Regions from separate parts of the Bacillus sp. BC08 genome, predicted to be linked through region 2. Evidence: a T-box and tRNA genes for the amino acid it is inferred to sense, from the RefSeq annotation. Region 2 holds a T-box; the other holds one or more tRNA genes.
What was found. A T-box is a leader RNA that pairs with one kind of tRNA and senses whether it is charged. The one in region 2 lies ahead of ileS2 (isoleucine--tRNA ligase), so its partner is inferred to be a tRNA-Ile.
Positions count from the first base shown of each region.

Region 1: it has a tRNA-Ile gene. The T-box ahead of ileS2 (isoleucine--tRNA ligase) is inferred to sense a tRNA for this amino acid. The anticodon was not compared.

Region 1 covers NZ_JBTGPA010000035.1:557,245-569,338, reverse strand. The annotation lists gene ACXVYO_RS21035 (sugar phosphate nucleotidyltransferase) at 1-482, opposite strand, end outside; gene phoU (phosphate signaling complex protein PhoU) at 863-1,519, opposite strand; gene pstB (phosphate ABC transporter ATP-binding protein) at 1,685-2,500, opposite strand; gene pstA (phosphate ABC transporter permease PstA) at 2,529-3,395, opposite strand; gene pstC (phosphate ABC transporter permease subunit PstC) at 3,397-4,347, opposite strand; gene phoX (phosphate ABC transporter substrate-binding protein PhoX) at 4,375-5,292, opposite strand; gene ACXVYO_RS21005 (peptidoglycan D,D-transpeptidase FtsI family protein) at 5,622-7,748, opposite strand; gene ACXVYO_RS21000 (MFS transporter) at 7,858-9,135, opposite strand; gene sodA (superoxide dismutase [Mn]) at 9,252-9,863, opposite strand; tRNA gene ACXVYO_RS20990 (tRNA-Ile) at 10,085-10,158, opposite strand; gene ACXVYO_RS20985 (DUF1189 domain-containing protein) at 10,401-11,159, shown strand; gene ACXVYO_RS20980 (hypothetical protein) at 11,231-11,602, shown strand; gene ispG (flavodoxin-dependent (E)-4-hydroxy-3-methylbut-2-enyl-diphosphate synthase) at 11,767-12,094, shown strand, end outside.
Region 2 covers NZ_JBTGPA010000035.1:889,055-901,148, forward strand. The annotation lists gene ftsA (cell division protein FtsA) at 157-1,464, shown strand; gene ftsZ (cell division protein FtsZ) at 1,504-2,658, shown strand; gene spoIIGA (sigma-E processing peptidase SpoIIGA) at 2,970-3,887, shown strand; gene sigE (RNA polymerase sporulation sigma factor SigE) at 3,907-4,626, shown strand; gene sigG (RNA polymerase sporulation sigma factor SigG) at 4,784-5,563, shown strand; gene ACXVYO_RS22880 (YlmC/YmxH family sporulation protein) at 5,736-6,014, shown strand; gene pgeF (peptidoglycan editing factor PgeF) at 6,132-6,950, shown strand; gene ACXVYO_RS22890 (YggS family pyridoxal phosphate-dependent enzyme) at 6,947-7,621, shown strand; gene ACXVYO_RS22895 (cell division protein SepF) at 7,641-8,111, shown strand; gene ACXVYO_RS22900 (YggT family protein) at 8,118-8,381, shown strand; gene ACXVYO_RS22905 (YlmH family RNA-binding protein) at 8,397-9,164, shown strand; gene divIVA (septum site-determining protein DivIVA) at 9,254-9,760, shown strand; T-box leader at 9,812-10,036, shown strand; gene ileS2 (isoleucine--tRNA ligase) at 10,108-12,094, shown strand, end outside.

The DNA of each region.
Region 1 (12,094 bases), 330 kb from region 2:
TTCCAACTCGGTTTTTCTATATATCGTGTAACCTCTTGTTCTTTGTTCATTACAACTAAACCAAATGAGAGTGGGTTTTCTACTTCCTTTACAAACATAGTTACCATTCTTTTCTTTTGTTCATGAAACGTAATTCCTTCTGATAATTGAAAATCAGTTAACGCATCCCCACTTATCACAACAAACGTTTCATCTAAGAATGTTTCCGCTTGTTTAATACTCCCTGCAGTTCCAAGCGGTGGAGAATCTTCAAAGTAGTACAAATTGACGCCCCATTTGCTACCGTCACCAAAATATCGCTTAATAGCTGTGCTCATATACTGAACAGTAATTGCAATTTCACGAATACCATGCTGACGTAATAATTCAATATTGTATTCCAAAACTGGCTTTTCTAATAATGGTAACATTGGCTTTGGAGTATTACATGTTAATGGTCTAAGGCGTCGTCCTTTTCCTCCAGCTAAAATAACCCCCTTCATATACTTCAGCCTCCACTTATATAATGTTCAGTAACTTCATATACGATATGTATATTATCTACCCCGCATTAACTAGCAGTATAAAATGAAACTTTAATTAGTAGGGATTTTGCTGCATCTCCCACTGATTATTAGCCCTGACCACTCAGGCTTTTACAGACAGTAAAACACCCTATATACATGTACCTTTTAAACACCATGAAAGAAAGCGCTTACTATTAACTCAGTAAAATATTACTTATGAAATGAATAACATATATGTCCTATTTTTTCCATTATATTATGATACATCTTATCATCATAAACTAAAGGAAACAACGAGCTTTTTTTGTCATGTTTTGACTAAAAAAAGCAGGTGATGTTTCACCTGCCTTTTTTCTTTATTCATTTAATAAGTAATGCTTTCCTTTTACTAAATAAAAAACATTTTCAGCAATATTTGTAATATGATCTGCTACACGCTCGATATATCTTGCCACAAAGGATAATTGTGTAATTTGTGTAATTGCTTCTGGTTGTTCTGGAACTGAAGATATAAATTCACGAATCGCTTTCCCATATATTTCATCAACTGAATCATCCATTTCGGCAATTTGTTTCGCAAAAGTTAAATTTTCTTGCTCATATGCTTCCAACGCTAACTGTAACATCTTATTTGCAATTGCAAACATTTCATCAAGATTGTGCAAACTAACAACCACTTCTCTTTCCCCAAGACGAATTGTTGATTTCGCAATATTAACGGCATGATCTGCAATACGCTCTAAATCTGTCGCTGTTTTAATTGAAATGAAAATCCTTCTTAAATCACTTGCTACAGGTTGCTGCTTCGTAATAAGCATAAGCGCAAGATCATTTATTTCCTCTTCTAAATTATCCATACGATAATCACCATCTATTACCTCTAACGCTTTCTCTACATCCCTTTTATGAAGACCTTCCATAGCAAGCAATAAAGCTTCCCTCGCAAGCTCTCCAAGCTCAATCACCTTTTGCTGTAACATTTTTAAATCACATTGGAATTGTTCTCTTACCATTGTTTCTTCCCCCTCAATATTATGTGCCATTATATATAGATCTCCTACCTATCCTACTTGTAATAAGTGTTAAGATAGGAGAAGTATTACTTCTCTAATTAAATGAGGTAAAAATAAGAAATACCCTCTGTTAAGAGGGTATTTACTCTTATCCTTGCAAAGATATCAACCGAATCGGCCTGTAATATAATCTTCTGTACGCTTATCTGAAGGTGTCGTAAATAATTTATTTGTATCTGTATATTCCACAACTTCTCCACTTAAGAAGAAAGCAGTTTTGTCTGAAATACGTGCTGCTTGTTGCATATTATGTGTTACGATAACAATACTAAAGTCTTTCTTTAACTCTTGAATTAATTCTTCTACTTTTAATGTTGAAATTGGATCTAGTGCCGATGTTGGCTCATCCATTAAAATAACGTCTGGTTCAATTGCTAAACAACGTGCGATACACAGACGCTGTTGCTGCCCACCAGATAAACCGTATGCATTATCATGCAAACGATCTTTTAACTCATCCCAAATTGCTGCTCCACGTAAACTTTTTTCAACAATTTCATCCAACGTTTTCTTATCACGAATACCATGAATTTTCGGTCCATATGCTACATTTTCATAAATAGATTTTGGAAATGGATTTGGCTTTTGGAACACCATTCCCACATGAGTTCTTAATTCCTCAACTGGGTATGATTTATCAAATATATTGCGCTCTCTATATTCAATTACACCTGTAGTTCGCACGATCGGTACTAACTCTACCATACGATTTAATGTTTTTAAGTACGTTGATTTACCACAACCACTTGGCCCGATAATTGCTGTAACTTCATTCTCATGAATGCTTAAGTTAATATCTTTTAAAGCGTGGTCTTCTCCGTACCATAAATTTAAGTTTTTCGTATCAAATACTACTTTCTTTGGTGCAGTCTCGATTTTCTCCTCGTTTTTCACCTGTACATTTACTACTGTTGCTACCATTTGAATTCCCCTTTCATCCATTTCCAACTTATTTTCGATTTCGTAACCATAAGACAAATATATTGATAAAGAGCAACAAACCTAACAAAACAATCATCCCAGCAGCAGCTACATACTGAAAATCTTCTTGCGGTCTACTCATCCAATTAAAAATTTGAATTGGTAAAACTGTAAATCTATCAAACATACTAAATGGAACATAATTTGCAAATGCAAGTGCCCCGATAACTAATAACGGTGCCGCTTCTCCAATCGCTCTTGATATCGCTAGCGTACAACCCGTTATAATTCCTGGGAAAGCATATGGCAATACAATTCGATACATCGTTTGCCACTTCGTAGCACCTAATCCGTAAGAAGCTTCTAATAATGAACTTGGTACAGATCGTATCGCTTCTTGACTCGCTACAACAACAGTCGGTAAAACGAGTAAACTCATCGTCAGTGCCGCCGCAATAATACTCTCACCTAAATGAAGAGCATATACAAAAATAGTTAAGCCGAGTAATCCAAATACAACGGAAGGTACTCCTGCTAACGTTTGATTATTAATTTCTATTACCTTTTTAAATATAGATTCCTTCGCATATTGCTCTAAATAAAGAGCAGTTCCGACTCCAAATATAAAGGAGACTGGTATAACAATACTCATAAATAATATTGTTCCTGACAAAGCTGCAGCAATCCCAGCTTCTTTCGGATTACGCGAAGCGAAGTTTATAAAGAAATCTAACGAAAGGTAACTTATACCTCTTTCAAAAATTTGAAAAAGTAAAATAAGCAGTATTACTATTGAAAATAAAATTGCTATATAAAATAACAATTTGTAAACTCGGTCTTTTAAAAAACGTGATGCCATATTCTCTTGTATTTTTTTATGATTCAACATTCGCATATTATGTCACCCTCCTAAAACGGCGCATAATAGACTGCGAAATGATGTTCATGATAAAAGTAAATAAGAATAAAGTTGCGCCTACAGCATACATGCTGTAATACGTAATTGTTCCATGCGGAGCATCACCTAAGCTCACTTGCACAATATAGGCTGTTAGCGTTTGAATAGAGTGTGTCGGATCGAGCGATATATTCGGTGTAGATCCCGCTGCAATTACAACGATCATCGTTTCACCAATTGCTCTGGAAGCAGCTAATATGATCGCTGCCATAATCCCTGTAAAAGCTGAAGGAAACACGACTTGTTTTACCATCTCAAACCGAGTTGCTCCAAGTGCTAACGAAGCTTCTTTCGTTCCTTTCGCTACAGCTCTCATCGCATCTTCAGATAGAGACGCAATTGTAGGTATCATCATAAAGCCAATAACAATACCTGGACTGATCGCATTAAAAAACTGTAAATCTGGTATAATCCGTTGTAAAAGCGGTGTGACAACTGTTAATGCAAAAAAACCATATACAATTGTCGGAATACCTGCTAATAGTTCTAACATCGGTTTTAATACTTTCCTTGCACCGTTCGAAGCATATTCGCTTAAAAATACGGCACACGCTAAACCGATAGGAATTGCTACGAGCATGGCAATTACTGTTACAAGGAACGTTCCACATATAAGTGGTAATATACCGAATTTAGGATCTTCAAAAAAAGGTAACCATTCTTTTCCCGTCAAAAAGGACAGTAATGGTATTTTTTGAAAAAACATCAATGTTTCATTTGCCAATGTAAAAATAATTCCAAGTGTCGTTACAATAGAAACGCTAGCAATTATTTTTAGTAATAATGGAACGATTCGATTGATTCGCTGCGTTTTTTTTCTTTGTTTTGTATTTCTTTCAATCAAATGTTGCACAGAAAATGTAATTTGACTTTTGTCATTATGAGCCAAAGATGAAAACCCCTTTCCACCCTGACATTACCTTTTTATTTCTGTTAACATCCGCAGCTGTTCATTGTATTTTTCTTTTGGTAATTTTACATATCCAACCTCTTCAGCAAGATTACCTACATGCTGAATCATAAACTCAATATAATTTGCTACATTCATTTTATTTCGGATAGATGCATCATTCACATAAGCGAATAGCGGCCTAGATAATGGCTTATACTTACCTGATTGAATGGTATCTTTCGTCGGAAGTACACCATTCACTTTTATTGCTCTCACCTTATCTCGATTGGCCATATAATAAGCATATCCTACAAAAGCAATGGCATTTTTATCATTCATTACCCCTTGCATAATAACTTGATCATCTTCAGACAAAGAGACTTTTTTTACAATGCGACTATTTTGTAAGATGACATTTTGAAAATAATCATACGTACCAGAGTCTACACCTGGCGCATAAAACTTCACCTGTTCACGTGGCCATGATGAATGAATTTGTGACCATCGCTTTTCGCTTCCATCTTCACTCCATAATAGACGTAACTCGTCTACCTTCATATTGTCTACCCAAGTATTTTGGCGATTTACAACAATCGTAAGGCCATCGTAAGCGACTTCAAACGGTGTAAACTGAATGGAGTTTTTCTTCATTTCATTTTCTTCCACTTGTTTCATTGCTCTCGAAGCATTATTTATATCTACTTCTCCTTTACTGAAACGATTAAATCCTCCTCCTGTTCCAGAAACACTGATGGAAATTTTCACGTTTGGATGCACCTTTGTATATTCCTCCGCTACCGCTTCTATAATAGGAAAAACTGTTGAGGATCCATCAACTCTCACTTCCCCCATTTCATTCACAGCAAATGCAGTAGACGTGCCAACATAAAGGAAACATGTCGACAGTATGAAAACTTTAATCGATGCACTTATCCATTTCACGTGTTCTTCCTCCTAGAAGTAACCGGAAATAACAGGATTACAGATATAAGAATACTGCTAAACTATTAATTCGGTTTTAATTGTTTGTAAAAGTTTTGTAAAGTTCCACAAGAATCAACATTAAGTAAAAATTTAATCCGTAGCCATTGTTCATCTTCACTGATGATTGGTCCATAAAACCGTTGTCCTCCAGAAAGATGCACAAGTATCATTTATGAGGCCCTTGATTTTCCGATATGATATGCTTGTCCACTTTATTAAAACGTATGCATGAACCATAAAAAAAAGCACACTATCTTTTCAGATAGTGTGCTTTTTTTACAACTTTTTTATTCATCATCTTGCTCTTTATTTTTCTTTTTATTATCTATTTCCTCTTTTGTAGCTTCACCATTTTCTATTTTTTTCAAATCAAAGTACGCATCCATAATGTCACGGCTAATATATCCGTTAATACCTGATTTATCATCTACCCAAGGTACAACAACAGAAAATGCTACTTCAGGGTCTTCAAGTGGCGCATAACCTACTAATGTTAAGTTATATGTCTCTTTACGCTCACCGTTTGCTTTTCTACCAATCTCTTTATCTCCGCCATACACAGTTTGAGCTGTACCTGTTTTACCAGCAGCTTTATATGGTGCGCCTGTAAAGTATTTCGCAGCTGTACCACCAGACTCATTAAATACTTGTCTAAATCCTTCCTGAACACGTTTAATTTGTGATTCAGGCATATCAATACGGTTTAGTACTTTCGGTTCCATTGAATGAACAACTTTTCCAGTTTCTTCTGGTTTCACTGCCGGTTGACTAATTTCCTTTACAACTTGCGGTTGCATACGATAACCACCATTTGCAATTGTCGAAACATATTGTGCTAATTGAAGTGGTGTATACGTGTCATACTGTCCAATTGATAAATCTAATAGGAAACCTGGCTGATTTCCTCTACCTGTTTGACCCGCAGATTCATTCGGTAAATCAATACCTGTTTTTACGCCAAGTCCAAACTGTCCGAAATAATAACGCATCGTATCAAATGCTTTTTGTGGTATATCTAACGTACCACCTCTCACATATTGAACACCTGCGAGATTCATCGCTGTTTTAAACATATATACGTTAGAAGACATTTTTAATGCTGTCAGATCATTAATATATCCCATCGTCTTCCACGAAGATTTTTGTGGCGTTCCCTTTAATCTGATTGGTTCATCAAGCTGAAATGAACCCGGTTGAATTGCACCTGTTTGATATCCTGTAAGTACTGTCGCACCTTTTACAGTTGATCCCATCGGATAAGAGCTTGTCATCGTTCCTAATGCGAAATCTTGCACTTTTGTTTCTCCATTTTCTTCCACTAACTGTTTCCCTGCCATAGATAAAACTTCACCATTTTTTGGATTCATCATTACAACGAATGCACGATCTAAAAGAGGTTGTCCCCCTTTATATCTCAATAAATTTTTAGTGATAATTTCTTCTACACGCTTTTGTAATTCCATATCAATTGTTAAATTCAGGTTATTACCACTTTGCCCTTTTGATACATTAATCGTTTCTAAAATATTACCGTTTTTATCTGTAATATTTTTCACTTCTGCTTTATTACCGTGCAAACTATCTTCATATTGCTGCTCAAGATAACTTTTTCCTACGCGATCATTTCGATTATAATCACGAACAAGATAGTAATCTAGTCTTTCTCTAGGTAAACCTTCATCAGACGTTGACACCCCGCCAAGTACACTTCGGAATAAATCATCATAAATATACTTTCGATCCCAATCAACATTCGTATCTACACCCGGTAATGTTGCTAGATTTTCACTAATAATCGCGTATTCTTGTTCTGTAGCATCTTTTTTAATAACTTGAGGTGTCATTGCATATCCGCCGTCCATTTTGCTTTTAATCGCTAGTATTTCTAAATCTTTTGCGGATAATTGATTCACTTCTTCTTCTGTCACGCGATTTCGTTGACGCTCATCTAATTCTTTATCGTCAATTTTTTTATCTTTTAACTCTTGACGATCTTTATTCGTAATTTTTTCTTTGGCTTCCTCTTTATGCATAGCAAGCCAATAATCTTTTTTATCGCGATCTGTTAATTTATCTGTCGGTACTTCAATCAAATCTGCTAGCTTTTCCGCTGTTTCTAAGCGAGCCTCTGCAGTTGATCCTTTCATTTTTGTAAATGTAATCGTACGTACAGCTGCATTATCTACTACAGCTCGTCCATAACGGTCAAATATTTTCCCACGTGGTACAGGATTACTTATTGTCGAGTTCTCTTTCCTCTCCACTTCATTCTTATATTCCTCACCGCGAACAATTTGTACATATCCAAGCCTTACAATAACCGCGGAGAACATTAAAAACACGCAGAAAAACAGCACGTTTAACCGAAAAGGAACGTGAGTCTTTTTCTTTTGTTGTTTCTGCTTCTTGCTCATACAAACCCCCTCTACCAACAGCTATGTAATGTGAAAGGGACACCTTCATACAGGTGTCCTCACTGCTGTCTTACATCTTTTTCTATTCTAGCATAAAACAACCGAGAAGTTAACCTTCTGATTCTGTTTGATTCTGCGCAGTCGCTTGCGTTACAGCACTTGTTTTACTCGCATTTCCCTCATCATATTTGACATTTTTAACTGCAAAATAGATTAGAAAATGTCCTGCACCTAAAATACATAATAAGTAAGGTAAACTTTTTTCAGGCGGAAAGAATAGTACAGCACATAAAAAACTTAAAATCGAACAAATTCTTCCTGCATTTAACCATAATTCTCGGACAACTACATACTCTACACGCCACTCTCTCGCATTTTTCGCTCTGCCAATTACATCATATGTCATGGACCCGTACGGAACGAGTAAAATAGGGTATGCAATCGCAATACAAGCTGCATAAATAAGTAATTTTGTGTATGTAACATTGAATATAACTAAAAATACGACAGCATATAAAATAATGCCTCCAAGCAAAATTGCTTTTTTTCGCCATTCTTTCTTTAACATCCGAGTAACTAAATAGTAACACACAAATGATACAGCCGAATTTACTAAGCTATACTTCCCTAATGCGAGCTCACTATCAGTTGCTAAATACACGTATACTGAAATCACAAAAATAAACGTTCCCTCTCTCAGACCTTGGAAAAAATGAGCACGTGTAATTCTTCCCCAATTTTTATCAATCTGCCGCTCTTTCAATACTTGTACAATTTCATACCGTCCTTCACATTCTCTCTTAGATACAAAAAAGCTTAAAATGACAGCAATTGCAAATAACAGTAACGAAAGAAAGAATATGACCGTATAGCCACTCCATTTTTCCATACGTGAAATTGTGTATCCAGCTGCTATCGGTCCAATCATGCCAGAGAAGGATGTAAGAAGTCCAAGAAACCCATTAAAGAAATCTCTTGTTTCTGGTTCTGTAATCTCAAATGTTAATAAGTTAAACGCAAGCCAGTAAAAACCATACCCGACTCCTAAAAGAGCCCCCATTAATAAAATATAGTGAGAAGCGCTTTTTCCCGCTACTAAAACAACGATAAAAAAAATTGCTAACGTGCCTACGCCTATTCGTAACAAGATTGAGCGATCAATACGTTTCGCTAATTTCCCACCTACAAGAAATGTGAGAGGCTGTAATACAACGCTGGCCAAATTATACAAGCCAAGATTCACATAATTTTGTGTTTGTTTCCATAAATAAATATTAACAAACGTATTCGATAAAGAAATTGCGAGCGTGTATAAGCCTCCAATAAGGAGCAATAACACTAAATCCCGATTCACTTCAACGTCACCAATTATATGCTTCAACTTCATACACAACTCTCCTTTACTTCATGTTCTATTCTTCCAAAGACAAGCCCAATTATGTAAAGGAAAGCATAGAAAAAAGCTAGGAGCATTCTCCTAGCTTTTTTCTATCGTTATTACATTTATTTTGCTTCTTGGTAACGTTTTTCAGCAGCGTTCCAATCTACAACGTTCCAGAATGCACCGATGTAGTCCGGACGACGGTTTTGGTAATTTAGGTAGTAAGCATGTTCCCAAACATCTAAACCAACAACTGGAGTTTTACCTTCAGTTAGAGGAGAATCTTGGTTTGGCGTGCTTGTTACTTCTAACTCACCATTGTTTACTACTAACCAAGCCCAACCAGAACCGAAACGAGTTGCGCCAGCTTTTGCGAATTCTTCTTTGAATGCATCGAAGCTACCGAATTTCGCTTCAATTGCAGTTGCAAGTTCGCCTACTGGTTGTCCGCCGCCGTTTGGAGATAAGATTGTCCAGAAGAATGTATGGTTAGCATGTCCGCCACCATTGTTACGTACTGCTGTACGGATTGCTTCTGGTACTTCGTTTAAGTTTGCAACTAATTCTTCTACGCTTTTGTCAGCTAATTCTGCATGACCTTCTAAAGCAGCGTTTAAGTTTGTAATGTACGTGTTATGGTGTTTTGTATGATGGATGTTCATTGTTTCTTTGTCAAAGTGAGGCTCTAAAGCATCATACGCATAAGGTAAATTTGGTAATTCGTGTTTTGCCATTGTTATATTCCTCCCAGTTTATGTATTGCCACTTAAGTGACATACAACTTTATTCTACCCTAATTGCCATAGGGTGCAAACAAATAAATCACATTGTCTTGCTATCATTAACGTAGCAAAATTCCCACTTCTTTTCAATTAAAATGCTCATATATTCCGTAAAAAAAGCTCCCTTCTACAAGGAAGCTTCCTACTGACGTAATAAACATGTGAAATGGATATGGACCCTGTAGGACTCGAACCTACGACCGGACGGTTATGAGCCGTCTGCTCTAACCAGCTGAGCTAAGGGTCCACAATTATGTATGTAACAACATATCAAATAAAGGAATTCCTATCGGATATATCCTTTAAGAAATGTAAGATAAATTTACCATATAGAAAAGAAAAGTGTCAATTGTATTTTTCTCATGTGAAAGAAGAAAATTAATAAAAAGAAATTTAGTTATCTCCACTATATGTAAATATAATATATCTTGAGATTCTCTAGATTCCTACGTTACAATGATTTTATACATACATAAAGGAAGTGAATCTATGTCCATATTTACCCAATTAGCAAAAAGCGTATATTCGCCTAAAGATATGGCGCTATTCCGTTTTCAAAAAATCGGAAAAACCATTTTGTATATTATGCTACTTTGTCTAATCACTACTATTCCAAGAACATTCTTTTACGGTAGCTTTATCCAAGATAGTGTTACTATGGTAAATCAAGCTATCGAAAAAGATTTACCTGATTTCAAAATCGAAAATGGTGAACTAAAAGCTGATATTGAACAACCTATTCAAAAGGAAGAGGGAGATGCTCTTTTCGTATTTGATCCCAATACAACAGATATAGAACAATATCAAAACAAAACTGGTTTATTTATTTTAAAAGATAAAGTAGTTTCTATAGGAAATGGTCAGCAACAAACATACTCCTATAATGATTTATTAGGGACATCTCTTGAGAAGAAAGATTTGCAAGATTTTATTTCTGTATTCGATAGTATTTATCCAATTTTACTAGCCGTTATTGGCGTGTTAGTGTACCTATTCCAATTGTTCATTACTTTCTTAGGAATTACTTTACTTGCGTTTATAGGTTCTGCTATGAGTGGTCAACGTAAATTATCTTATAAGCAAGTATGGACATTAACTGCTTACAGCTACACAATTCCAACAATCTTCTTTATGATTATGGATTTATTCAAAATCGTTGTACCTGGTTCAACATTCATTTATATCGCAGTTGTTTTAATTGTTCTATACTTAACGATTAAAGAAGTTCCAAAACCGAAAGAAAAATAAGAACGAAAAAATGCCTAAATAGGCATTTTTTTTTTGGACAAGCATATATTCCTAGCAAAGGAGTGAAGAATATGAAGAGATTAGGTATATTCTTATTCGTGCTTGTTCTTGGTTATATATTTTATTACGATATAAAAATCGGCACTTTACCGATGTTAAGTTCATATAAAAAAACGAATGCGGCCCAAACGTTAAAACAAGAAAGTACAGATACAAAACAAAATAAAGAGAACAAAACAGAAACAAAAAAAGAAACAGATGTCACTTATAAAACAATAGAAGTCAAAACAGGTGATACGGTTCTTTCCATTACAGAAGCGATCAATAAGAAGAAAATTCCTTCTATCGAAAAAGTAATTGATGATTTTAAACAATTAAATAAAAATACATCTGCTACAAAAATACAAATTGGAAAGTCTTATAAATTCCCGTTATATCAATAAGCGATCACTTAATCCTTGTCAATTACATCAAGGCGCTGATACAATAGTAAAAGTGAAACCGAGCACTTCGGTTTCTATAGCCCTGTATCACGTATACTATCATTGATATGAGGGACTAAATAAGAAACTTCTTTTATAAGGAGAGCGATCTATTCGTGAATGAAATGACTCATCGTACAAAAACACGTCCAGTTAAAGTCGGTAATTTAACAATTGGCGGTAATAATGAATTAATTATACAAAGTATGACAACAACAAAAACACATGATGTTGAAGCAACAGTTGCTGAAATTAAACGTTTAGAAGAAGCTGGCTGTCAAGTCGTGCGTGTTGCTGTTCCAGACGAACGCGCAGCAAATGCTATTGCTGATATTAAAAAACAAATCAACATTCCACTTGTTGCTGATATTCATTTTGATTATCGCCTTGCTTTAAAAGCAATTGAAGGTGGCATTGATAAAGTACGTATCAATCCAGGTAACATTGGTCGTC
Region 2 (12,094 bases):
TTCTTAAATGAATGTTAAATAAAAATAAGAAAAATATAGGGTTAAAAAAGGGAAACGTATAAAGACGTTGAATATTTTTCTTATAAATAGTAAAGTTGCGATTGTTGTTCCATATATTGAGTTGTATGGTATAAATAAAGAAGGAGGTGCCAAAGAATGAACAGCAATGAAATATATGTTAGTCTTGACATCGGTACATCCAATGTTAAAGTCATCATTGGTGAAATGGTTAATGACAGCTTAAACATTATTGGTGTTGGAAATGTAAAATCAAATGGTTTAAAGAAGGGATCGATAGTTGATATAGACGAGACTGTTCGATCAATTAAAAAAGCAATTGAACAAGCTGAGCGCATGGTGGGAATCCACATTGAGCAAGTTGTAGTAGGTGTCAATGCAAACCAGGTACAGCTACTTCCTTGTCACGGAGTAGTCGCTGTTTCAAATGAAGATCGTGAAATCGGGAATGAAGATGTCTTACGCGTTCTAGATGCAGCACAAGTTGTGTCAATTGCTCCAGAACGTGAGTTTATTGATGTGGTACCTCGACAGTTCATTGTAGACGGTCTTGACGAGATTAACGATCCACGCGGGATGATCGGTGTAAGATTAGAAATGGAAGGTACACTTATAACAGGCTCGAGAACTTTACTACATAACCTACTTCGTTGTGTAGAAAAAGCAGGTCTTGAAATAGTTGATATTTGTCTTCAACCTTTAGCGGCTGCAACAGTTGCTATATCTTCAGATGAAAAACATAGAGGAGTAGCCCTTGTTGATATGGGGGGAGGATCTACAACTTTATCTATTTTTAAAGATGGAGAGTTACAAGCGACGAGCGTATTACCGTTAGGTGGAGACCATATAACAAAGGATATTGCGATTGGGTTGAAAACTTCAACAGAAAATGCAGATCAAATTAAGTTGAAATATGGACATGCTTTTTATGATACAGCATCTGAAGAAGAGATGTTTACGGTTCCTATTATGGGAAGCGATCAAACAGAACAATATTCTCAGTTGGAATTATCGGATATAATAGAGGCTCGTGTAGAGGAAATTTTAATGTTTGTTCAAGATGAAGTGCGTAAGTTAGGAGTAAAGCAAGTAGCTTCTGGTTATGTACTAACTGGTGGAATTGCTTCTATGCCGGGTGTTCTTGATCTTGCATATGATATTTTACATGAAAATGTTCGTATAGCGACTCCTGATTATATTGGTGTGCGTGAGCCCCAATATACAAGTGGAGTAGGATTAATTAAACATTCTTATCAAAAAGCTAAATTACGTGGGAAAAATGTGCAGGAAAAGCAAGAACATTTTGAACCAGTACCAGCACCAGCACCAACGCCGGTACAACAGCAACCTGCGAAACAAAAAACTCGTAATCAAAACAATAATAATCAAAATGATGACCGTATGATGTCAAAAGTAAAACGTGTATTCCGTTATTTATGGGATTAAAATTGGACACGAAAAATGAGGTTCTAGGGGGATTTCGACATGTTAGAGTTTGATACTACTCAAGATCAATTAGCGAATATAAAAGTTATCGGTGTCGGCGGTGGCGGAAACAATGCTGTAAACCGTATGATTGAACACGGTGTACAAGGTGTAGACTTTATCGCTGTGAACACTGATGCACAAGCATTAAATCTATCAAAAGCTGAAACAAAAATGCAAATTGGTGGAAAATTAACACGTGGACTTGGTGCAGGTGCAAACCCTGAAGTAGGGAAAAAAGCTGCAGAAGAAAGTAAAGAACAGATCCAAGAAGCACTTCGTGGTGCAGATATGGTCTTCGTAACTGCTGGTATGGGCGGCGGAACTGGAACTGGTGCAGCTCCAGTTGTTGCTCAAGTTGCAAAAGAATTAGGTGCATTAACAGTTGGTGTTGTAACACGTCCATTTACATTTGAAGGACGCAAGCGTGCAACACAAGCAGCATCTGGTATTGCGGCATTTAAAGAAAATGTAGATACACTTATTGTAATTCCAAATGATCGCTTATTAGAGATTGTTGATAAAAATACGCCGATGTTAGAAGCATTCCGTGAAGCAGATAACGTATTACGTCAAGGTGTTCAAGGTATTTCTGATTTAATTGCAACACCAGGTTTAATTAACTTAGACTTCGCAGACGTAAAGACAATTATGTCTAATAGAGGTTCTGCTTTAATGGGTATTGGTTCTGGAAATGGAGAGAATCGTGCTGCTGAAGCTGCGAAAAAAGCGATTTCTAGTCCATTATTAGAAACATCTATTGATGGAGCTCAAGGTGTTATCATGAACATTACGGGTGGAGCTAACTTAAGCTTATATGAAGTACAAGAAGCGGCAGACATTGTAGCTTCAGCTTCAGATCCAGAAGTAAATATGATCTTCGGTTCTGTTATTAATGAAGGATTAAAAGATGATATCGTTGTAACGGTAATTGCAACTGGTTTTGATGATAGTGCTGCGACACAGCCACCAAAACCAATTATTCGTCCGACTGCGAATCACACGCAACAACAACAACAGCAAGTAGCTCAACCTTCAAAACAACGTGAAGTTAAGCGTGAAATGAAACGTGAAGAGCCGGTTGTGCATGAGCGTCATACAGATTCAGATGACATCGATATTCCAGCATTCTTACGTAACCGTCGTAGACGATAAAAGAAAAGGAGCTTTTATGCTCCTTTTTTGTTTTATACAGGAAAAAGATCTGCTAAGCAGGTCTTTTTTTATTTTATATATTTTGATTTATCCGGCTGCTTGTAAAAGCCCGATTGGTGAGACCGGATTAAAATTCCACTTTATATGTAAGCAAACAAGTATAGTATTCTATGAAACGTATACTTTTATTTTTTACCGACAGATTCTGTCTAGAAAGCACAAAATAACAAAAAAACACCTCCGCAAATTGACACACTTTCCTATTGGATATGCATTATACTAGTCTCAACTCAAAAAAAGAGGTGAATTGTTTGGTTGTTTACGCCGACGTTGTTTGGTTGTTAAACGCCTGCATTGATTTTCTTTTACTTTTATTAACAGCTACCGTGTTAAAAAAGAAGATCAAAAGATGGAGGCTTGTGTTAGGGGCATTTATAGGTTCAACTATTGTTATTTTTGCCTTTACTCCTTTTGCTTCTATGATGACACATCCAATTATGAAACTACTGTACTCGTTACTAATTGTGTATACAGCATTTGGGTTTACAACGTTTAGAAATTATGCACAAACTGTTTTTACTTTTTACTTTGTAACCTTTATGGTTGGCGGAGGGTTAATTGGCACTCATTTCTTTTTGCAAACGAATGAAATGGTAAATGGATTGGTTCAATCTCAATCCATTTCTTATGGTGACCCAATTAGCTGGTTGTTTGTTGTTGTTGGTTTTCCAGTAATTTATTATTTTTCTAAAAAGCGTATTGAAAGCGTAGAGGTTACAAAAATACACTATGATCAAATTGTGAAATTGAAAATTCAATTAGCTGAAGAGGAACTAGAACTCGCAGGTTTAATTGATAGTGGGAACCAACTTTATGACCCGTTAACAAAAACACCCGTTATGATTATGCATATTTCATCATTAGAACATTGCTTGCCAGCGTGGTTAACAGAACAAATTTATTCGAAAACAGAGATTCCTCAAATACCAGAGAATGATTCTGGGTGGGCGACAAAATTACGATTAATTCCTTTCCGAGCAGTAGGAGTAGAGAGTCAATTTTTATGGGCCGTTAAGCCAGACAGTGTGCAAATTGATTATGAAGGTAGTTCTATTGTAGTCAGCAAAGTATTGATTGGATTAAATACACAACAGTTGTCAACCAATGGAGAGTATCAATGTATTGTGCATCCGAAAATGTTAATTTCGCAAAAAGTAGTAATTGCTTAATAATGGGAGGCGGGATAATATGATGAAATTAAAATTTTATTTAGTATACCTTTGGTATAAAGTATTGTTGAAATTAGGAATTAAGACCGATGAAATTTATTATATTGGTGGAAGTGAAGCGTTGCCACCACCGTTAACGAAAGAAGAAGAGGAAGTTCTATTGAATAAATTGCCAAAAGGAGATCAGGCAGCAAGATCGTTACTGATTGAACGTAACTTACGGCTAGTTGTATATATAGCAAGAAAGTTTGAAAATACAGGGATAAATATTGAAGATTTGATTAGTATTGGAACAATCGGCCTTATTAAAGCGGTTAATACATTTAATCCAGAAAAGAAAATAAAGTTAGCAACATATGCCTCACGTTGTATAGAAAATGAAATTTTAATGCATTTGCGCCGGAATAATAAAAACCGATCAGAAGTTTCTTTTGATGAACCGCTTAACATCGATTGGGATGGGAATGAACTTTTATTATCGGATGTATTAGGTACAGACGATGATATTATTACAAAAGATTTAGAAGCTACTGTAGATCGTCATCTTCTAATGAAAGCATTGCATCAATTAAATGATCGTGAAAAACAAATTATGGAACTCCGGTTTGGGCTTGCTGGAGAAGAGGAAAAGACGCAAAAAGATGTGGCGGATATGCTTGGGATTTCACAGTCATACATTTCACGTTTAGAAAAAAGAATCATAAAAAGATTACGAAAAGAATTTAATAAAATGGTGTAAAGAAGAAGACCAGCCGTTATCTAGGCTGGTCTTCTTCTCTTTCGTTGTATGAGAAGAGACAACGAAAATGAAAAATGAAGAGAAAACCGCATGCATAAAATCCCCTTCAAAGGAAATACTTTACACTGTACAGCAACTCCCGATAGGAGGGAACACTTTGACGAGAAACAAAGTAGAAATTTGCGGTGTTGATACAGCTAAACTTCCCGTACTAAAAAATGATGAAATGCGTAAATTATTTCGTGAAATGCAAAGTGGAGAGATAAGCGCAAGAGAGAAATTAGTGAATGGAAACTTACGTCTTGTACTGAGCGTCATCCAAAGATTTAATAACAGAGGAGAATATGTTGACGATTTATTTCAAGTTGGTTGCATCGGACTTATGAAATCCATTGATAATTTTGATTTAGGCCAAAATGTAAAATTTTCAACGTATGCTGTGCCGATGATTATTGGGGAAATACGCAGATATTTGCGTGATAACAATCCAATTCGCGTATCTCGATCATTACGAGATATTGCGTATAAAGCGTTACAAGTAAGAGAGAAATTGATTGCAGAAAATTCGAAAGAACCAACAGCAATGGATATTGCAAAAGTACTTGAAGTGACTCATGAAGAAATTGTTTTTGCTTTAGATGCGATTCAAGATCCAGTTTCATTATTTGAGCCGATTTATAACGATGGGGGAGATCCTATTTTTGTTATGGATCAGTTAAGTGATGAAAAACAAAAGGACGAGCAGTGGGTTGAAGAGTTAGCATTGAAAGAAGGAATGAAGCGTTTAAATGATCGTGAGAAAATGATTATTCGAAAACGTTTCTTCCAAGGAAAAACACAAATGGAAGTTGCAGAAGAAATTGGGATTTCTCAAGCGCAAGTGTCACGTTTAGAGAAATCAGCTATTAAACAAATGAATAAGACGATTCAAGGATAAGGTTTCACCATTTATGGTGAGACCTTTTTATATGCAATATAGTTTGTCTTCGCTCATAGTAGGGAAGCTGTGTTCATATAATGAAAATCATATGGGGTTAGTCGAGGGTGCTTCCTGTAAATTTGAGAAACAATGTTTTTTCAATTCGTCATATATAAGGGAGAGGAAGAAAATGATAAGAATTTCGGAGTTGCAGATGAAAGAGATAATAAATGTTTCAGATGGAAAAAGGCTTGGGAATATTGGAGATATCGAAATCGATATGAACACAGGGAAGATCGGGTCTATTATTATTTCCAAACAGGCACGCATGTTAGGGATTTTTGGGAAAGATGTAGAAATTGTAATTCCTTGGAAGGAAATTGTGAAAATTGGGGAAGATGTCATACTTGTTAGAGTAAATCCTGTTAATTCTGTAACAGAATCAATACAAACACCGACAATTTCATAAAGAATATTACAAATTCCTCTTTTTTTTCTGTTGGGATTATGAAAAAATAAAAGTATGGTAAAATAGACAGGAAGTACCATGCTTTTTTATGTTATTTTAATTAAAAGGAGCCGCTTTATGAGAGAACCATTTAAATATGTGGACGGTATACTGTATTTACAAGCGTGGAAAGAACTTGGAAACATTACTGCTGGATTTACGACAAAAGATGGTGGGATAAGTACGGGCTCCTTTCATGCGATGAATTTAGGATTACATGTGAATGATATCGTGGAGAACGTTCATGAAAACAGACGCATTTTAGCAAATAAGTTACAAAAACCATTAGAAAACTGGATTTGCTCTGAACAAGTTCATGATCATCAGGTTGAAAAAGTAGGACAACAGGAAAAAGGAAGTGGCGTCTATTCATATGAAGACGGTATTTCAAAAACAGATGGCATTTATACGACTGATAATGATGTTCTTTTAACATCATGTTACGCGGATTGTGTTCCACTCTATTTTTATGCGCCATCACATGGTATGATAGGACTTGCGCATGCTGGATGGAAAGGGACTGTAAAAGAGATTGCAAAGGAAATGATTCAAAAATGGAATGCAGAAGGGATTTCAAGTGATGAAATTCATGTTGCAATTGGACCAGCAATTGGATCTTGTTGTTACGTTGTTGATGATAGAGTGTTAACAGCAGCAAAGCAAGTAGTAAACGGTTCTGTCCCTTATAAAAAAATTTCTGATGGGCAGTACGCAATTAATTTAAAAGAAATTAATCGTATATTATGTGTACAAGTAGGCATAAAAGAAGAGAATATTGTAATGTCATCTCTTTGTACAAGCTGTGAAGAGCAACTATTTTTCTCTCATCGTCGTGATCAAGGTAAGACAGGGAGAATGTTGAGTTTCATAGGTTTTAAGGAGGAAGAAAGCAAGTGACAGTACAAAAAAAATTAACAACTGTAAACGAAGCGATTAAACAATCTTGCGTACGAGCGGGACGTTCGTTGCAAGATATTAAACTCGTTGCAGTTACAAAAACGGTAGGAATTGAAAAGACAAACGAAGTAATTGAAGCTGGAATTATTGATTTAGGTGAAAATAGAAATGAAGGTTTCTTACAGAAGTACGAACATTTCGGTTCAAAAGTGAATTGGCATTTTATTGGATCATTACAAACGAGAAAAGTAAAAGAAATCATTAATGAAATTGATTATTTACATTCGTTAGATCGTCTTTCACTTGCAAAAGAAATTCAAAAACGTGCTGATAAAAAAGTGAAATGTTTTATTCAAGTGAAAACATCATCTGAAGAATCAAAGCAAGGATTGGCAATAGAAGAAACGATTTCTTTTATTCAAAGTTTGCAAGAACTGGATAAGATTGAAGTGGTTGGACTAATGACAATGGCTCCGTTTACAGAAGAAGAGGAAGAAATCAGACGCTGTTTTAAGGAGTTACGTAAGCTACAAACAGAGGTGCAGGAGCTAGAATTATTACATGCGCCATGCAGAGAGTTATCAATGGGAATGTCTAATGATTACACGATTGCAATTGAAGAAGGTGCTACATATATTCGTTTGGGGACGATCTTAGTAGGAAAAGCGTAAAAGGAAGGAGAATCTTATTATGAGTTGGTCAAAAGTAAAATACTTCTTTTTTGATACACCAGAAGAAAAAGAAGCAGCTCAATATAGTTATGAAAAGGAGCAAACAGACATGAAGAAGCAGCAAGATCCGCCAGAACAACAAGATGTTACGTTTCCAAAAGCGCAACCGAAACAAAATGTTGTGAGCATTGAAACGGCAAAGCAATCTTCAAAAGTTGTTTTATTAGAACCACGCACATATTCAGAAGCGCAAGGGATTGCGGACCATTTAAAAGGTAGACGAGCTGTTGTAATTAATTTACAACGAATGTCTACTGATCAAGCTGTACGTATCGTTGACTTTTTAAGTGGTACTGTATACGCTATAGGCGGGGACATTCAAAAAATAGGACCGAAAACATTTATGTGTACGCCTGAAAATGTAGATATTGTTGGTGCAATTTCAGAGTTGTTCGGTGAAGAGGAAGACACAAATATAAAGAGGTGGTAATACGCCATGGTAACAGTTTTAAACATTTTAATTACTGCTATCGAGATTTACTCGTGGGCACTTATTATTTACATTCTTCTATCGTGGTTCCCTGGTGCAAAGGAATCAGCTTTTGGAGAAATTCTTGCTCGTATTTGTGAACCGTATTTAGAACCATTTCGCAGATTTATTCCACCGCTTGGTATGATTGATATCTCTCCACTCGTTGCGATTTTTGCGTTAAAGCTTGCTACGAATGGTTTAGTAAGTATATTCCGCTATTTCTTATAGTAAGAGGTTAAATACATGAGCATCTACGAACATTTCAGACCTGATGAAGAGGTCTTTGTGGATAAAGTGTTAGAGTGGAAGCGAGCAGCGGAGTACCATCAAGTGAAATTAACAGATTTCCTTGATCCAAGACAACAACAAATTGTCACTATGGTAGTAGGGCAAGGAGATGTTGCTGTACAATTTGATGGTGCAACGCCTCATGCAGAGCGTAAAAGAGCACTCATTTATCCAGATTATCTAGAAGTGAATGAAGAGGAATTTCAAGTAGAAGTATTGGAAATTGACTATCCTTCCAAGTTTTATACGCTAGAGCATAGGCAAATATTAGGTACATTTATGTCTCTCGGTTTAACGAGAGAAAAATGTGGTGATATTTTGCTTCAAGAAGATCGTGCCCAAATTGTAGTCGCAAAAGAAGTTGTATCTTATATTGAGATGAACTTACAATCTATAGGGAAAGCAAAAGTTTCCTTATCGCCAGTGCAAGGAGAAAAAATTCTACAGATGCAAGAAACGTGGGGAGAGAAATCTGGAACGGTTTCTTCACTTCGTTTAGATGTTATATTAGCTGAAATGTTACATATATCCAGACAAAAAGTACAACCTTTCATAAAAAATGGTTTAGTAAAAGTGAATTGGAAAACAGTGGAGCAAACTTCTTATGAATGTTATCCAGGAGATGTTTTTTCAGTGAGAGGATATGGGCGAAGTAAATTGTTTTCTGTAGAAGGTAGAACAAAGCGCGACAAATGGAGAATTTTGTATGGTATACTAAAATGATTGGTTTTTTAGAAGGAAATCCTCCTATTTTGTCGAAGAAAAGATATAATTGAAAGAGGAAATTTAGATAATTACTTGGAGGTGGCGTTGTGCCGTTAACACCATTAGATATTCATAACAAAGAATTTGGTCGCGGATTCCGTGGCTATGATGAAGATCAAGTAAATGAGTTTCTTGATCAAATTATCAAAGATTATGAATTAGTCATTCGTGAGAAAAAAGCTTTAGAAGAAAAAGTTGCGCAATTAGAAGGAAAGTTAGATCATTTCTCTAATATTGAAGATACGTTAAATAAATCGATCGTTGTTGCACAAGAAGCAGCGGAAGAAGTAAAACGTAATGCGCAAAAAGAAGCGAAATTAATCGTACGTGAAGCTGAAAAGAATGCAGACCGTATTATTAACGAAGCGTTAGTAAAATCAAGAAAAGTTGCTTTTGATATTGAAGAGCTAAAGAAACAAGCGAAAGTATTCCGCACTCGTTTCCGTATGTTACTAGAAACACAGCTTGAAATGTTAAACAACGATGATTGGGATAAACTAATTGAGTTAGAAGACGAAGTAGATGAACTGTTAAAAAAAGAAGAAACAGTGTAAGCTTGACGTTTTTCTCATTATTACATATAATTTTAAACAACATATTTATTAAGAAAAACGAAGATAGGGATAAGTACCTTTTTTATACCTTATATAGCGAACTGAGGATGGTGTAAGCTCAGGATAAGGAGATAATGGGAATATCACCCTGGAGTTCCGCGCTGAACAAATAGAGTAAGCGTAGGCGTATATTCGCGTTAAGAATATAAAGAGGATTGTATACATATGTATAGGATCTACTAGGGTGGTACCGCGGGAGACTTTCTCGTCCCTTTTTGGGATGAGAAGGTCTCTTTTTTATTCCGTTTTTTAAGTGTTTCTTTTATACATGTAAGGAGGAATTGAGCATGGAGTACAAAAATACATTACTAATGCCAAAAACAGAGTTCCCAATGCGTGGGAATTTACCAAAACGTGAGCCTGCAATGCAAGAACAGTGGGCTGAAATGAATATTTATGAAAAGGTACAAGAACATACGAAAGGTCGTCCTTTATTTGTATTGCATGATGGACCTCCATATGCGAATGGTGACATTCATATGGGACATGCATTAAATAAAGTGTTAAAAGACTTTATTGTTCGTTATAAATCAATGACTGGTTACTGTGCACCATATGTACCAGGTTGGGATACACATGGTTTACCAATTGAGCAAGCTTTAACAAATAAAGGTGTAAAGCGTAAAGAAATGACAGTTGCTGAGTTCCGTAAGTTATGTGCAGAGTATGCATATGAGCAAGTAGAACGTCAACGTGAACAATTTAAGCGTTTAGGTGTACGTGCTGATTGGGATAACCCATACATTACTTTAGAGCCAGCTTATGAAGCACAACAAATTAAAGTGTTTGGTGATATGGCGAAAAAAGGTTATATCTATAAAGGGCAAAAACCAGTTTACTGGTCTCCAACGAGTGAATCAGCTTTAGCAGAAGCTGAAATTGAATATCAAGATAAAAAATCAGCATCTATTTACGTAGCATTCCCTGTAAAAGACGGAAAGAACGTATTAGAAGGTGATGAGAAATTCATTATCTGGACAACAACACCTTGGACGTTACCTGCAAACTTAGGTATTTCTGTTCACCCAGAACTTGAATACGCTATTGTAAAAGTAAATGATGAAAAATATATTATTGCTTCTGAACTATTTGAGACAGTTGCAAAAACGTTAGAGTGGGAAAATACTGAAGTTGTGAAAACGGTAAAAGGTAGCGAACTTGAGTATACAGTTGCAAAACATCCATTCTACGATCGTGATTCATTAGTTATGCTAGGAGATCACGTAACAACAGATGCAGGTACAGGTTGTGTTCATACAGCACCAGGGCACGGGGAAGATGACTTCGTTGTTGGTAAAAAGTATGGATTAGAAGTACTTTGTCCAGTTGATGATAAAGGTGTATTAACAAATGAAGCACCTGGATTTGAAGGCTTATTCTATGATAAAGCTAACAAGCCAATTACAGAGAAATTAGAAGAAGTAGGCGCGTTACTAAAACTGACATTCATTACGCATTCATACCCACATGATTGGAGAACGAAAAAACCAATTATTTTCCGTGCGACAGCACAGTGGTTTGCATCTATTGAAGCGTTCCGTAAAGAATTATTAGAAGCCGTTGCGGAAACAAAGTGGGTACCAGCATGGGGAGAAACTCGTCTTCATAATATGGTTCGTGACCGTGGTGACTGGTGTATTTCTCGTCAGCGTGCATGGGGTGTGCCAATCCCTGTATTCTATGCAGAGAATGGCGATCCAATTATTACAGATGAAACAATTAACCATGTAGCAGATTTATTCCGTGAGCACGGTTCTAACGTATGGTTTGAGCGTGAAGCGAAGGATCTATTACCAGAAGGATTTACACATACAGGTAGCCCGAATGGTGAATTCCGTAAAGAAACAGACATCATGGATGTATGGTTCGATTCAGGTTCTTCTCACCAAGCGGTATTAGAAGAGCGCGATGACTTACAACGTCCAGCTGATTTATATTTAGAAGGATCTGACCAGTATCGTGGTTGGTTTAACTCTTCATTATCAACAGCAGTTGCTGTAACAGGTAAAGCTCCATATAAAGGCGTACTAAGCCATGGTTTCGTATTAGATGGTGAAGGACGTAAAATGAGTAAGTCGATTGGAAACATCGTCGTACCGAAGAAAATTATGGATCAATTAGGCGGAGACATTTTACGCTTATGGGTATCTTCTGTTGACTATCAATCTGATGTACGTATTTCAGATGATATTTTAAAACAAGTAGCAGAAGTGTATCGTAAAATCCGTAACACATTCCGTTTCTTATTAGGAAACTTAGATGACTTTAAGCCAA